Regions from separate parts of the Bradyrhizobium sp. SZCCHNR3119 genome, predicted to be linked through region 2. Evidence: predicted binding sites of a transcription regulator. Region 2 holds the regulator's gene; the other holds the start of a gene.

The links. The regulator PhoB, encoded in region 2, activates phosphate uptake and scavenging genes when phosphate is short. The targets are predictions, from matches to a motif close to TGTCATNNANCTGTCAT.
Region 1: a site for PhoB is predicted at 1,845-1,861, ahead of QX034_RS27520 (DUF47 domain-containing protein). Genes of this name have one in related genera too.

What each region holds. Positions count from the first base shown of each region.
Region 1 covers NZ_JAUEUV010000002.1:47,416-54,867, reverse strand. Annotated here, with positions in the region: gene QX034_RS27530 (peptide chain release factor 3) at 1-2, opposite strand, end outside; gene QX034_RS27525 (anion permease) at 143-1,150, opposite strand; gene QX034_RS27520 (DUF47 domain-containing protein) at 1,160-1,804, opposite strand; gene QX034_RS27515 (branched-chain amino acid ABC transporter permease) at 1,943-2,911, opposite strand; gene QX034_RS27510 (branched-chain amino acid ABC transporter permease) at 2,913-3,776, opposite strand; gene QX034_RS27505 (ABC transporter ATP-binding protein) at 3,890-4,636, opposite strand; gene QX034_RS27500 (ABC transporter ATP-binding protein) at 4,629-5,384, opposite strand; gene QX034_RS27495 (hypothetical protein) at 6,120-6,650, shown strand; gene QX034_RS27490 (ArsC family reductase) at 6,675-7,031, opposite strand; gene QX034_RS27485 (hypothetical protein) at 7,247-7,447, shown strand.
Region 2 covers NZ_JAUEUV010000001.1:2,077,147-2,084,598, forward strand. Annotated here, with positions in the region: gene QX034_RS09835 (aspartate aminotransferase family protein) at 1-673, opposite strand, end outside; gene QX034_RS09840 (GcrA family cell cycle regulator) at 1,161-1,673, shown strand; gene phoB (phosphate regulon transcriptional regulator PhoB) at 1,940-2,644, opposite strand; gene phoU (phosphate signaling complex protein PhoU) at 2,660-3,376, opposite strand; gene pstB (phosphate ABC transporter ATP-binding protein PstB) at 3,482-4,303, opposite strand; gene pstA (phosphate ABC transporter permease PstA) at 4,300-5,175, opposite strand; gene pstC (phosphate ABC transporter permease subunit PstC) at 5,204-6,202, opposite strand; gene pstS (phosphate ABC transporter substrate-binding protein PstS) at 6,358-7,368, opposite strand.

The sequences.
Region 1 (7,452 bases), on a different contig from region 2:
ATGAGGCGGCGAGCGTCTTGAGGGCGTCGGACGTGATGTGTGACGGGAAGCGCGCGGGATCACGGCCGCTGCGCGCCCCTCATATAGGGGTTTTGCAGCGCAACTCCAACCGGCGAAATACTGCCGGAACGGTCCCTTCGGGTCAGTGCCGCAGCACCGAGACCAGCCAATAGGCCAGCGCGGCGACCAGGGCCGAGGCCGGAATCGTGAAGATCCAGGCATAGACGATCGATCCGGCCACGTTCCAGCGGACCGCCGAGGCCCGGCGGGCCGCTCCGACACCGACGATGGCGCCCGTGATCGTGTGGGTGGTCGAGACCGGCACGCCCAGCGCAGTCGCCATGAACAGCGTGATCGCGCCCCCAGTCTCGGCGCAGAAACCCTGCATCGGGGTCAGCTTGGTGATGCGCAGGCCCATGGTGCGCACGATCCGCCATCCGCCCATCAGGGTGCCCAGCGCCATCGCCGCCTGGCACGACAGCACGACCCAGAATGGAATGCCGAAGTCGCCCCCGAGATACCCCTGCGAATAGAGCAGCACCGCGATGATGCCCATCGTCTTCTGGGCGTCGTTGCCGCCATGGCCGAGCGAATAGAGCGAGGCCGAGGCGAACTGCAGGATGCGAAAGGCCCGGTCCACCGCAAAGGGCGTGGAGCGCACCGAGGCCCAGGAGACGATCGCGACCAGGATCATGGCCAGGACCAGCCCGAGCAGCGGCGACAGCACGATCGCAAGCACCGTCTTCGACAGCCCGCTCCACACGGTCGCCGACAGACCCGCCTTGGCCACCCCTGCCCCGACCAGGCCCCCGATCAAGGCGTGGGAGCTGGACGATGGAATGCCGGCCGCCCAGGTGATCAGGTTCCAGGCGATGGCGCCGAGCAGCGCGGCGAAGATCACCTGCGCGTCGACGACCGAAGGTTCGATGATGCCGGTGCCGATGGTCTGGGCGACATGCAGACCGAACACCCCGAAGGCAATGAAGTTGAAAAAGGCCGCCCAGAACACCGCATATTGCGGCCGCAGCACCCGCGTCGACACGATCGTCGCGATGGAGTTGGCGGCGTCATGCAGCCCGTTCAGGAAATCGAAGGCGAGCGCGACCGCGATCAACCCGACCAGGAGCGGAAGACCGAGAGGAGCATCCACGACGGCGCCCTACACCTGTTCGATCATGATCGAATTGATCTCATTGGCGACGTCGTCGAAACGGTCGGCGACCTTCTCCAGGTGGTCGTAGATCTCGGCGCCGATGATGAAGTCCATGGTGTTGGCGTGGCGGTGCTTGAGGAACAGCTCCTTCAGCCCGATGTCGTGGAGATCGTCGACGCGGCCCTCGAGCTTGGTCATCTCTTCGGTGATGGCGGTGATCATCGGCACATTCTGGCCGATCGCCCGCAGCAGCGGCAAAGCCCGGCCGGTCAGATTGGCGCATTCGACCAGGAGCCCGCCCATCTCGCGCATGGTCGGCTCGAACTCCTTGACCTCGAACATCATGACCGCCTTGGCGGTCTGCTGCATCTGATCGATCGCGTCGTCCATCGAGGTGATCAGACTCTTGATATCTCCGCGATCGAACGGCGTGATGAAGGTCCGGCGAACAGCCGTCAGCACCTCGCGGGTGACGTTGTCGGCCTCGTTCTCGAACTGGTTGACCCGTTGGCAGTGCATAAGGATGTCATCGCCACCCTTCAGCATGTCCTGCAGCGCCAGTGCCCCCTCGATCACCACCTTGTTGTGGCGAGCGAACAGGTCGAAAAAGCGCTCCTCCTTGGGGAGGACGGCGCGAAACAAGTGCAGCATGAGACGAGATCCATCGATCGGAAACGGGCCGAGGGCGGCCCGTCACAAATCTGTCATAACGCGGATCGCGTTCCGATAGAAGCGGAAGCCTCGTCGTCCACCGCTTTCTTGGGCAAAAAATTGCTGCAATATCAACGGCTAGAGCGAGCGCCGAAACAAATGGGCGATCTCGCCGACCACGCCGCGGCGGAAGGTCAGCACACAGGCGACGAAGATCACGCCCTGGATCACTGTCACCCACTGGCCGAACCCGGCCAGATATTGCTGCATGGCGATGATCACGAAGGCGCCGACGACCGGTCCGAACACCGTCCCCAGACCACCGACCAGGGTCATCAGCACGATCTCGCCCGACATCGACCAGTGCACGTCGGTCAGCGAGGCGTTCTGCGCCACGAACACTTTCAGCGCGCCGGCAAAGCCTGCGATCGTCCCCGACAGGATGAAGGCCAGCAGCTTGTACTGGTCGGTCTTGTAACCGAGGGAGATGGCCCGCTGCTCGTTTTCCCGGATCGACTTCAGCACCTCGCCGAAGGGCGAGTTGATGGTCCGGAAGATCAGCAGAAAGCCGGCGAGAAAGCCCACCAGCACGACATAGTACAGGACCGTCGACTTCGACAGATCGAAGATGCCGAACAGGTGCCCCTGCGGGATGCCCTGGATGCCGTCTTCGCCATGGGTGAACGGCGTCTGCAGATAGATGAAATAGAGCAACTGCGACAGCGCCAGCGTGATCATCGAGAAATAGATGCCCTGGCGCCGGATCGAGATATAGCCGGTGACGACCGAAAGCGCGAAGGCTCCCGCGACGCCGACCAGGATGCCGAGCTCCGGCGGCAAGCCCCACAGTTTCAAGGCGTGCGCGCTGCAATAGCCGGCCGTGCCCAGGAACATCGCGTGGCCAAATGACAGCAGGCCGCCATAGCCGATCAAGAGGTTGAAGGCGCAGGCGAGCAGCGCAAAGCACAGCGCCTGCATCACGAAGAAGGGATAGATCCCGGTCCACGGCACCAGCGCAAGCAGCGCTGCCATGATGACGAAGGCGATCATTTCGTCGCGCATCGCGCGCGGGGTGATCGGCAATGTAGCGTCGGTGATCGAAGTCATGTCAGGCGGCCCGTCCGGTCAGACCCGTCGGCTTCACCAGCAACACCAGGACCATGAGTACGAAGACCACGGTGTTGGAAGCCTCGGGATAGAAATACTTGGTCAATCCCTCGATCACGCCGAGCGCAAAGCCGGTGATGATCGAGCCCATGATCGAGCCCATGCCGCCGATCACGACGACCGCGAAGACGACGATGATGAGGTCGGCCCCCATCAGCGGGCGGACCTGGTTGATCGGCGCCGACAATACGCCGGCGAGCGCGGCAAGACCGACACCAAGCCCGTAGGTCAGCGTGATCATGCGTGGCACGTTGATGCCAAAGGCACGCACCAAGGTGGGATTTTCGGTCGCGGCGCGCAGGTAAGCACCGAGCCGGGTGCGCTCGATCAGGAACCAGGTGGCGACGCAGACGACGAGCGAAAACACCACGACCCAGCCGCGATAGACGGGCAAGAACATGAAGCCGAGATTCATGCCGCCGCGGAGCTGCTCTGGGATCGAATAGGGCAGACCAGAGGAGCCGAAATAGTTCTGGAAGACGCCCTGCACGATCAGCGCGATGCCGAAGGTGAGTAACAGGCCGTAGAGATGGTCGAGGCCGGCCAGCCACTGCAGGAGCGTGCGCTCCAGGATCATACCGAAGATCCCGACCGCGATCGGCGCCAGGATCAGCGCCCACCAATAGCCGAGTCCAGTGACGTTCAGGAGAAAATAGGCGCAGAACGCGCCCATCATGTAGAGCGCGCCATGGGCGAAGTTGATGATGTTGAGCATGCCGAAGATGACGGCAAGCCCGAGACTGAGCAGCGCGTAGAACGAGCCGTTGATCAGTCCGACCAGAAGCTGTGCGTAGAGGGCTTGCATCCTTGGTGTCTCTTCGTCGTTTCGCTCGTCGTCGATTGCGTTGGCGTCGTTTGGCGACGCCTATCCTGATGCTTTCCGTCCCGGCATCCGTCGGCGCAAGGCCTCGGCGGCCGTCAGACGCCGAGATAGCTGTGCAGCTTGTCCATATTGGCCGGCAGTTCGGCATTGGAAAAGCCGTCGATCACCTTGCCGTGTTCGACGACGAAATAGCGGTCGGCCACGGTGGAGGCGAAACGGAAGTTCTGTTCGACCAGGAGGATCGTAAAGCCCTCCTTCTTCAGCCGCGCGATGGTGTGGCCGATCTGCTGAATGATCACCGGAGCGAGGCCCTCGGTCGGCTCGTCCAGCATCAACAGGCTCGCACCGGTGCGCAGGATGCGCGCGATCGCCAGCATCTGCTGCTCGCCGCCGGAGAGCTTGGTCCCCTGGCTCTTCAAGCGCTCCTTCAGGTTCGGAAACAGCTCGAAGATCTGCTCGAGCGAAAGTCCGCCGGCGCGGACTACCGGCGGCAGCAGCAGGTTCTCACGCACGTCCAGGCTCGCGAAGATGCCGCGCTCCTCCGGACACAGCGCGATGCCGAGCCGCGCGATCTTGTCGGAGGTCATGCGGATCAATTCGCGCTCGTTGAAGCGCACCGAGCCTGTGCGCTTGCCGATGATCCCCATGATCGACTTCAACGTCGTGGTCTTGCCGGCGCCGTTGCGGCCGAGCAGCGTAACCACCTCGCCGGCATTCACGTTGAAGTTCATGCCGTGCAGAATGTGGGATTCGCCGTACCAGGCCTCGAGATTTTTGACCTCGAGAATGGTGTCGGTCGCAGCGGTCTCTGCGCCTCGGGTCGCGACCATCACCTCAGGCATGACCGGCTCCCAGATAGGCTTCCTTGACCCGTTCGTCCTTGGAGAGTTCGGAATAAGGACCTTCGGTCAGCACCTGGCCGCGCGTGAGCACGGTGATGATGTCGGAGAGATTGGCGACGACGCTCAGATTATGTTCGACCATCAGGATGGTGTACTTGGCGGAGATCCGCTTGATGAGCGCCGCGATCTTGTCGATGTCCTCGTGCCCCATGCCGGCCATCGGCTCGTCGAGCAGCATCATTTCCGGATCGAGCGCCAGCGTCGTCGCGATCTCAAGTGCACGCTTGCGTCCATACGGCATCTCGACCGCCGGCGTGTTGGCGAATTCGCTCAGGCCCACGTCGTTCAGAAGCTCGTGCGCCCGGCCATTGAAACGGTTCAGCACCGACTTGGAACGCCAGAAATCGAACGAGCTGCCGTGCTGGCGCTGCAATGCGACGCGGACGTTCTCCAACGCCGTCAGATGCGGAAATACCGCCGAGATCTGAAACGAGCGGACCAGCCCGAGGCGCGCGACATCGGCCGGCGCCATCGCGGTAATGTCCTGCCCGTTATAGACGATCTTGCCGGCCGAAGGCCGCAGGAACTTGGTCAGCAGGTTGAAACAGGTGGTCTTGCCGGCCCCGTTCGGGCCGATCAGCGCATGGATGCTCCCGCGGCGAACCTTGAGCGAGACATCGCGTACGGCGAAGAACCCCGCGAACTCCTTGGTCAATCCGTGGGTTTCGAGAATGAACTCATCAGCCAAACAAATTTCCCCCTGCCCGGCGCCATCAAAGCGGACGCCCGGATCATTATTCGTTCTCGGCTGACCCTTTGGAAGCCTGGACATTTCCTTTGACTATCCTAGGCCGGCCGCCTCCTGGCGCGGAATATGCCGTCAAACGAGGCAGTTAGGCAAGGCGGAAAGCTGTGCATTCACATCCCCGCGGCGGACATTGACCTGTCGTTGAATAAGCCAGCCAATTCGCGCTCTCAGAGAATCTCTTGCGCTCGTCTGCCGCCTGATCCGATGCGATTCACAGCCGGAGCGCAGCTTAGACATTTCGAATGCATCATGGCTTCGCGTCGTCCGACAAATTGAGCAGTGCGATCTCAAGTTGCTTGCTCAGGCTGTCTACGCATGTCCGCTGCATGTGCGCGCGACTACATGAGGCTCCGCGCCCGCGATCGATCGTGAACCCGTGCACCGCACGCGTGGCAACACCAGGACGGATGATCAGCTCGATTGAAATCCCCGCGACCATGTGGGAGCCGATCCAACCAATCATTTTACCGAGCCGACATTGCGAATCCGGTATTGAAGGCTGTATGTGCTCCTGCAATTGCGAACTCGGACCCGCATTGAAGCGGCCGGGCAAAGGCCATTTGATTCGGGCTGCGAGCTATGGAATTTGAGAGTGCCGGCCCTTCGGTTGTCAAATCCATCAGGCAGCGCGTTTTGCTGAACGCTTGGTTGCGCGCGAGGCAGAACGAACGGCCCTTGCCCGGGCTCGCCGGCTTTCACCCCGAGGACATCGCCGACGAGTTGCCCGACATGATGCACTTCGCTGTCGAAACCGAGGGGGCAAGCGTTCGCTTTTTCATCACCCAGGAAGGCGCACGCCTGACCACGACCTACGGCGGCGACCACCTTCGGCCAGAGGAGCGGATCAATCGCTATCTGGACGATGCAATCGGACCGGAACGTTACGCCCGGGTCGCGCCGTACTATCTCGCCTGCGTCCGCCACAGACGGCCGACCTATTCGATCGCGACGGTTTGCGATGCCGATGGCAAGGAGGTCAGCTTCGAACGGCTGCTGCTTCCATTTGGCAACGACGACGGAGTCGAACAGATCGTCGGCTCCTACAAGTCCATCAGCATCGAAGGCGCGTTCCGGCTGGCTAATCTGATGGGACCCGACGCGCGCTGCGCACCCGTGCGGGCGGTCAACACCGTGATCAACGTCGAAACCGTCATGCAGTCCGCGCTCGGTGCCGACGATGACGTCGACATCGTCGAGGCCAGCTGATCTGAACTTCAGATACGCCGGCCCCTACTTCGCAGCCTTTACCTCTTTGGCATAGATGTCCGGCTTGAATCCGACCAGGAGCTTGCCGCCGAGATCGAGCACCGGACGCTTGATCATCGAGGGCTGCGCCAGCATCAGCGCGATTGCCTTGCTTTCGGTGAGATCTTCCTTGTCGGCGTCGGGCAACTTCTTGAAGGTCGTGCCGGCACGATTGAGCAGCGTCTCCCAACCGAGTTCGTCGCTCCATTGCTTGAGCCTGCTCTTCTCGATTCCTGCCGTCTTGTAGTCGTGAAAGTCATACGCGACGCTGTGGTCGTCGAGCCAGGCACGCGCCTTCTTCATGGTGTCGCAGTTCTTGATTCCGTAAATCGTGATGCTCATGCAAGGCGTCCTCAAAAGCCTGTGTACAGCCGCAGCTCTCGCACCGTTCGCGACATTTTGCCATCGTGCCAGGGCTTGAACTGACCGGCTTTTGACAGCTGCAACAGCAAGAGTTCCATGGGTAACTTGTCGTCGTGCTTTGCCACGAAACTGTCCGCAGAGCATTACAATTTCTTCGCATCGCCCGCGTATCAGGCCCGCAGCAGGAGGCCGCGATGGGCAAGATCATGGTACGTTGTCCGCAGACCGGGCAGACCATCGAGACGGGAATGGAGATGGATGCCGCGCGCTTTCAGCGTATGCCGGTGTTCTTCTCGCGTTCATATTGCCCGCACTGCCGCATCCACCATGAATGGTTTGCCGCCCATGCCTGGGTCGAGGATAGCCGTCACGGCAAATCGGTCGAGGTGGCCTGACCACC
Region 2 (7,452 bases):
GGCCCATGCCAGTCTGCACCTCGTCGAACACGAGCAGCAGGCCGTGCGCGTTGCAGAGCTCGCGCAGGGCCTTGTAGAAGCCCAGCGGCGCGGTGCGCACGCCACCCTCACCTTGCACCGGCTCGATCAAGATGCCCGCGGTGTGCGGGCCGATCGCCTTCTTCACCGCTTCGAGATCGCCGAGCGGGACTTGGTCGAAACCATCCATCGGCGGGCCGAAGCCGTCGAGATATTTGGCCGAGCCGGTGGCCGCGAGCGTCGCCAGCGTGCGGCCGTGGAACGCGCCCTCGAACGTAACGATGCGGTAACGTTCCGGATGCCCCTTGGCGGCGTGATGCTTGCGCGTGATCTTGATCGCGCATTCCATCGCTTCGGCGCCGGAATTGGCGAAGAACACGTAGTCGGCGAAGCTCTGCTCGCACAGCCGCGCCGCAAGCCGCTCGCCGTCCGGGCTCTTGAACAGGTTCGACATGTGCCAGAGCTTGGTCGCCTGCTCCTGCAGCGCCTTCACCAAATGCGGATGCGCGTGACCCAGCGCATTCACGGCGACGCCGGAGGTGAAGTCGAGATAGCGCTCGCCATTGGTCGCGATCAGCCAGGCGCCCTCGCCGCGCTCGAAGGCGAGATCGATCCGGGCAAATACGGGGAGCAGATGCGACGCGACGTCCGTCATGGCTGATCACTTGAGCTGACGGGCCGGTCAAGACGCGCACGAGGAGGCGCAAAGCAGCGCCATCGCGCACCCGGGACCCGGCCCTGGAAAACAAAATGTGCCGCCTTTTCAAGGCGGCACGGACAACTATTGTATGCGCAGGACGTTCGCTGTCAACACGCGTGAGCCAGCCGCCTCAGCGCGGAACAGGTGGGGTTTCCGGTCGATGACAGTGCTAAGCGTTCCCGGTCCACATCGACGGAAGGTGTGGACGGTGGCCCCCGACTCTTGCGCGGGAGTCACGGCATATTGTAGCGTTTTTCGCATCGAGTACGACATCTCGTGCAGCAGGTCTGATCCTTAAGAGTTCGGTGGTTCGGCGTACACGTCCGGGCGCGCATCTCGCGCCCGGCGAGGGCTAAGGGATTCTGCGAGCAGGGATTTTCGTGAGTTTGGCACCGCAGCGCTGTCCCGAAACTGGCCAGCGAAACGCGAAGGGAAAGGTGCGATGACGGTATTGACCTGGTCGGACGATCGCGTCGAGCAGTTGAAAAAGCTCTGGGAGGCCGGACTGTCGGCCAGCCAGATCGCAGCGGAGCTCGGAAATGTGACGCGCAACGCCGTGATCGGCAAGGTCCACAGGCTCGGCCTCTCCGGTCGCGCCAAGAGCCCTGCCGCCGCCGCTCCGCGTCAGCGCAAGGCGCGCCCCGCTCAGCCGATGATGCGGGTGGCCCGCCCGGTGGCGCGCGGCAATACCGCGCTCGCCCAGGTGTTCGAGGTCGAGACGGAGCCCGATCCGATCACCTTCGACAATGTGGTGCCGATGAACCAGCGGCTGTCGCTGCTCGAGCTCCGCGAAGGCACCTGCCACTGGCCGGTCGGCGATCCCGCCAGCGCGGACTTCTTCTTCTGCGGCGGCAAGGCGCTGAACGGCCTGCCCTATTGCGCGCAGCATTCGCGCATCGCCTATCAGCCCGCGGCCGATCGCCGTCGTCACCCCGGCAAGAGCCCGGCACGCTGATCTGTTGCGCATCTTGGACGCGCTGTTAGCTCAGCCATCAGCTGTCGTCCCCGCGAACGCGGGGACCCATAACCACCGGCGGGCGTGGTTATGATGGATGTTAGCTACAGCTGCAGCTCTATCATCAGCATTTGCGGTTATGGGTACCGGCGTTCGCCGGGATGACGGCGGCGCACGTTGCAAGCGCGCTTGTCATGACAAAAAAGGCGGAGCCGAAGCTCCGCCTTTGATCGGGCGCTGTTTGTCGCCGCGCGATCGCCCTCAGCTCACGATTCCGCCTTCGCAAAGCGGTCGTCGAGCGCATAGCCCGCGCCACGCACGGTGCGGATCGGATCCTGTTCGCGTCCCGGATTGAGCAGCTTGCGCAAGCGTCCGATGTGCACGTCCACCGTACGCTCGTCGATGTAGATGTCGCGGCCCCAGACGCTGTCGAGCAGCTGCTCGCGGCTGAACACGCGGCCCGGATGTTCCAGGAAGAACTCAAGCAGCCGATATTCGGTCGGCCCGAGATCGATCGGCCGGCCGGAGCGGGCGACGCGGCGCTTCTCGCGATCGAGCTCGATGTCGCCATAGGCGAGCACGGTGGCGAGCCGCTCGGGGCTCGCGCGGCGGAGCAGACCCTTCACGCGGGCCAACAGCTCGGGCACCGAGAACGGCTTGACGATGTAATCGTCCGCCCCGGTGGCGAGCCCGCGGACCCGCTCGCTCTCCTCGCCGCGCGCCGTCAGCATGATGATCGGCAGCTGCTTGGTCTCGGGCCGGGCGCGCAGGCGCCGGCACAGCTCGATGCCGGACAGGCCCGGCAGCATCCAGTCCAGCACCACGAGATCGGGCACCCGTTCCTTCAGTCGCGTGTCGGCGTCGTCGCCGCGCGCAACCGTCTCGACCTCGTAACCTTCGGTCTCGAGATTGTAGCGCAGCAGCGTCGTCAGCGCTTCCTCGTCTTCCACAACCAGAATGCGCGCACTCATCGCTCAGCTTCTCTCTCAGTTTCCGGGGGCGGTGGCCGCGAAGGACGTCATGTCGCCCTTCGGACGCTTGTCGATCATCGGCTGGCCTTCGATCATGTAGAACACGGTTTCCGCGATGTTGGTCGCATGATCGCCGATCCGTTCGATGTTCTTGGCGCAGAACATCAGGTGAATGCAGAACGAGATGTTGCGGGGATCTTCCATCATGTAGGTGAGCAGCTCGCGGAACAGCGAGGTGCAGATGGCGTCGACCTCCTCGTCGCCCTTCCACACCGTCATCGCCGCCGGCAGATCGTGGGCGGCATAGGCGTCGAGCACCGACTTGACCTGCGACTGCACCAGGTCGGTCATGTGCTCCAAACCGCGGATCAGCTTCAAGGGATGGAAATCGCTCTCCAGCGCGGCGACGCGCTTGCCGATGTTCTTGGCGAGGTCGCCGATCCGCTCGAGGTCGGTCGCAACCCGCATCGCGCCGACGATCTCGCGCAGGTCCACCGCCATCGGCTGCCGGCGGGCGATGGTGAGCACCGCGCGCTCCTCGATCAGCCGCTGCAGACTGTCGATCTCGGCGTCCGTCTGGATCACCCGCTCGCCGAGCGCGACGTCGCGCCGCACCAGCGCGTCGACGGAATCCACGATCAGCCGCTCGGCCAAGCCGCCCATCTCCGCGACCAGCCGCGTCAGCTCCTGCAGGTCACTGTCAAACGCCTTGACGGTATGTTCACTGGCCATGTCTGTCTCCTCGGCAATGCCGTCGTAGTCCGGCGCGTCAATTCGGGTCTCGCTGCCTCAGCCAACTGCCCCTTGCCGACCGATGCAAGGGGTCCGTTTCCGGCATCAGCCGAAGCGGCCGGTGATGTAGTCCTGGGTCCGCCGATCGCTCGGCGAGGTGAAGATCTTGCTGGTATCGTCGAACTCGATCAGCTCGCCGAGATACATGAAGGCGGTCTTGTCGGAGACGCGGGCCGCCTGCTGCATGTTGTGGGTCACGATCGCGATCGTGTAGTTGTCCGACAGCTCCTGGATCAACTCCTCGACCTTGGCGGTCGAGATCGGATCGAGCGCCGAGCACGGCTCGTCGAACAGGATCACCTCGGGACGCACCGCAACGGTGCGGGCAATACAGAGACGCTGTTGCTGGCCGCCGGAAAGGCTCAGGCCCGAGGCGTTGAGCTTGTCCTTGACCTCGTTCCACAGCGCGCCGCCGCGCAACGCCTTCTCGACCCGGTCATCCATCTCGGATTTGGAGATCTTCTCATACAGGCGGATGCCGAAGGCGATGTTCTCGTAGATCGTCATCGGGAACGGCGTCGGCTTCTGGAACACCATGCCGACGCGCGCACGCAAGAGGTTCAGGTCGAGCTTGGGGTCGAGGATGTTGGTGTTGTCCAGCATCAGCTGGCCTTCGGCGCGCTGGCCCGGATACAGATCATACATCCGGTTGAAGATGCGCAGCAGCGTGGACTTGCCGCAGCCGGACGGTCCGATGAAGGCCGTCACCCGGTTGGTTCCGAGCGACAGGTTGATGTTCTTCAGCGCATGGTGATCGCCGTAATAAAAGTTCAGGTTCCGGACCGTCACCTTCGCCGGGGCGTCCGGCAAGGATTTGTTCGGAATGACGCCCGCCGGACTTGAGACGGAAACAGACATGTCGGTCATTTTGCGCTCCTCTCGGCGCCCAGAATGCGGGCCCCGATGTTCAGGGCAAGTACGGTCAAGGTAATCAAAAGGGCCCCGGTCCAGGCCAGCTGCTTCCAATAGGCATAGGGGCTCTGGACGAAGTTGTTGATGGTCACCGGCAGGTTGGCCATCGTGTGGGTAAGATCGAGGCTCCAGAACTGGTTCGACAACGCAGTGAACAGGAGCGGCGCGGTCTCGCCGGCCACGCGAGCGGTCGCCAGCAGGACGCCCGTGATCAAGCCGGAGCGCGCCGCGCGATAGGCGATGCGCCGGATCACCAGCGAACGCGGCAGGCCAAGTGCGGAGGCGGCCTCACGCAGCGGATTGGGCACCAGCAGCAGCATGTCCTCGGTGGTGCGCAGCACGACCGGAATCACGATCACGGCAAGCGCCAGACAGCCCGCGATGGCCGAGAAGCCGCCCATCGGAACCACGACCGCGCCATAGATGAACAGGCCGATGATGATGGATGGGGCAGAGAGCAGGATGTCGTTGATGAAACGGATCACCGAAGTCAACCGGTCATGGCGACCATACTCGGCGAGGTAGGTGCCGGCGAACAAGCCGAGTGGAGCACCGACGCCGACGCCGAAGACCGTCATGATGATCGAGCCTACGATGGCGTTGCGCAGGCCGCCGTCGCTCGATCCCGGCGGCGGCGTATCGGTCGCGAAGACCTGCACGGTCAGGCCAGCCAGGCCCTGGTAGAGCAGATCGATCAGGATCAGTGCGAGCCAGGTCACGCCGAACAGCGCGGCAAGCACGCACAGCGCACGGACGAAGATGTCCTTGCGGCGGCGGCGGCCATAGATCCGGTTGGCCGGATTGATGGGCGTATCGGTAGACGTCATGCGATCTCTCCTGCCCTATCCATCCGGCTTATTTTCCGGCCTTGGCTTCGAGCCGCAGCAGCATCAGGCGCGCGCCGGCGAGCACGAAGAAGGTGAGAACGAACAGCAACAGTCCGAGCAGAATCAGGGCCGACTGGTGCAAACCGTCGCTCTCCTGGAATTCCGATGCGATCGCCGCCGAGATCGTGGTGCCCGGCGCGAAGATCGACGAGGAGATGCGGAACGAGTTGCCGATGATGAACGTCACTGCCATGGTCTCGCCGAGCGCCCGGCCGAGCGCCAGCATGATGCCGCCGATGACGCCGACCCGGGTGTAAGGGATCACCACGCTGCGCACGACCTCCCAGGTGGTGCAGCCGACGCCATAGGCGGCCTCCTTCAAGACCGGCGGCACGGTCTTGAACACGTCCACCGAAATCGAAGTGATGAAGGGCAGCACCATGATGGCCAGGATCAGCGAGGCATTGAACAGGCTGAGATAGGACGGCGGCCCGGCGAAGATGTCCTGCAGGATCGGAATGTTGGCGCACAGGCTGATCATGAACGGCTGGAACGTGTAGGCCAGGAACGGCCCCAGCACGAAGAAGCCCCACATGCCGTAGATGATCGACGGGATGCCGGCGAGCAGCTCGATGGCGATGCCGATCGGGCGGCGCAGCCATTGCGGGCAGAGCTCGGTGAGGAAGATCGCAATGCCGAGACCGACCGGGATGGCGATCAGCATCGCGATAAAGGACGACACCAGCGTGCCGTAGATCGGTCCCAGCGCACCCAGCACGGGCGGATCGGCTGACGGCGCCCAGCGGCGCGTCCACAGGAACTCGAAGCCATATTCCTTCATTGCCGGCCAGGCGCCGATGATCAGTGACAGGATGATGCCGCCGAGGATGAGCAGCACCGAAATCGCCGACAGGCGGGTGATCCAGTAGAAGGTGACGTCGCCAAACTTGAAGGCGCTCAGCGCCCGGGCGCGGTCATAGGGTCCGGCGGCATCGCTGACAGTGCTTGCGTCGCTTTGAACGGCCATCTCTGCCAAGTCCGCCCCCTGTTTCTGATAGACCTGTACTTGCGTACTTGTACCTGCGCACTTGTGCTTGTGTACTCGCACTTCTGCACCAGCACCTGCGTCGTCGACGTCCCCTCTCCCACGCCGGGGAGAGGGGCCACATTCGAAGGAGCGGCTTAGCTCTTGATGTCGGACGACCAGGTCTTCTCGATCATCTTCACGACGTTGTCGGGCATCGGGATGTAGTCGAGCTCCTCAGCCATCTTGGCGCCCTTCTCGAACGACCACTTGAAGAACTTGATGGCTTCGGCGGAGGCCGCCTTGTCGGCCGGCTCCTTGTGCATCAGGATGAAGGTCGCCGCCGTCATCGGCCAGGACTTGTCGCCCGGCTGGTCGGCCAGGACAACGTAATAGCCCGGCGCATGGGCCCAATCCGCATTCGAGGCGGCGGCCTGGAACGCCTCCACGGTCGGCTGCACGGTCTTGCCGGCCTTGTTGATCATGCCGGTGTAGGTCAGCTTGTTCTGCTTGGCATAGGCATACTCGACATAGCCGATCGAGTTCTTGGTCTGGCTGATATTGCCGGACACGCCCTCATTGCCCTTGGCGCCGACGCCGGTCGGCCACTCCACGGCCGTGTTCGCGCCGATCTTGCTCTTCCACTCGGGGCTGACGTCGGAGAGATAGGTGGTGAAGTTGAAGGTAGTGCCCGAACCGTCCGAACGACGCACGACCGAGATCGCCTCGGACGGCAGCTTCACCTTCGGGTTCAGCTTCTTGATCGCCGCGTCGTCCCACTTGGTGATCTTGCCGAGGTAGATCTCGGCGAGGGTCGGACCGTCGAGCACCATCTCGCCCGGCTTCACGCCTTCGAGATTCACGACCGGGACGATGCCGCCCATCACCATCGGCCACTGGACCAGGCCGTCCTTCTCGAGCTGCTCGGCCTTCAGCGGCGCGTCGGTGGCGCCGAAGGTCACGGTCTTGGCCTGGATCTGCTTGATGCCGCCGCCGGAGCCGATCGACTGATAGTTCAGACCGTTGCCCGTCTCCTTCTTGTAGGCGTCAGCCCACTTGGAATAGATCGGGAACGGGAACGTCGCGCCCGCTCCGGTGATGTCGGCGGCAAAGGCCGACGTCGATGCGGCGACCAGGCCGGCAGCGACGATAGCTTTGAAGAAATTCATTGCTGGTCTCCCATTTGGGGAGCGAAGCGCCACGCGCGCCCGACTGCGCTCCCGCCGGCCCCTTTAAGGTGCCTCGTTGCCGCT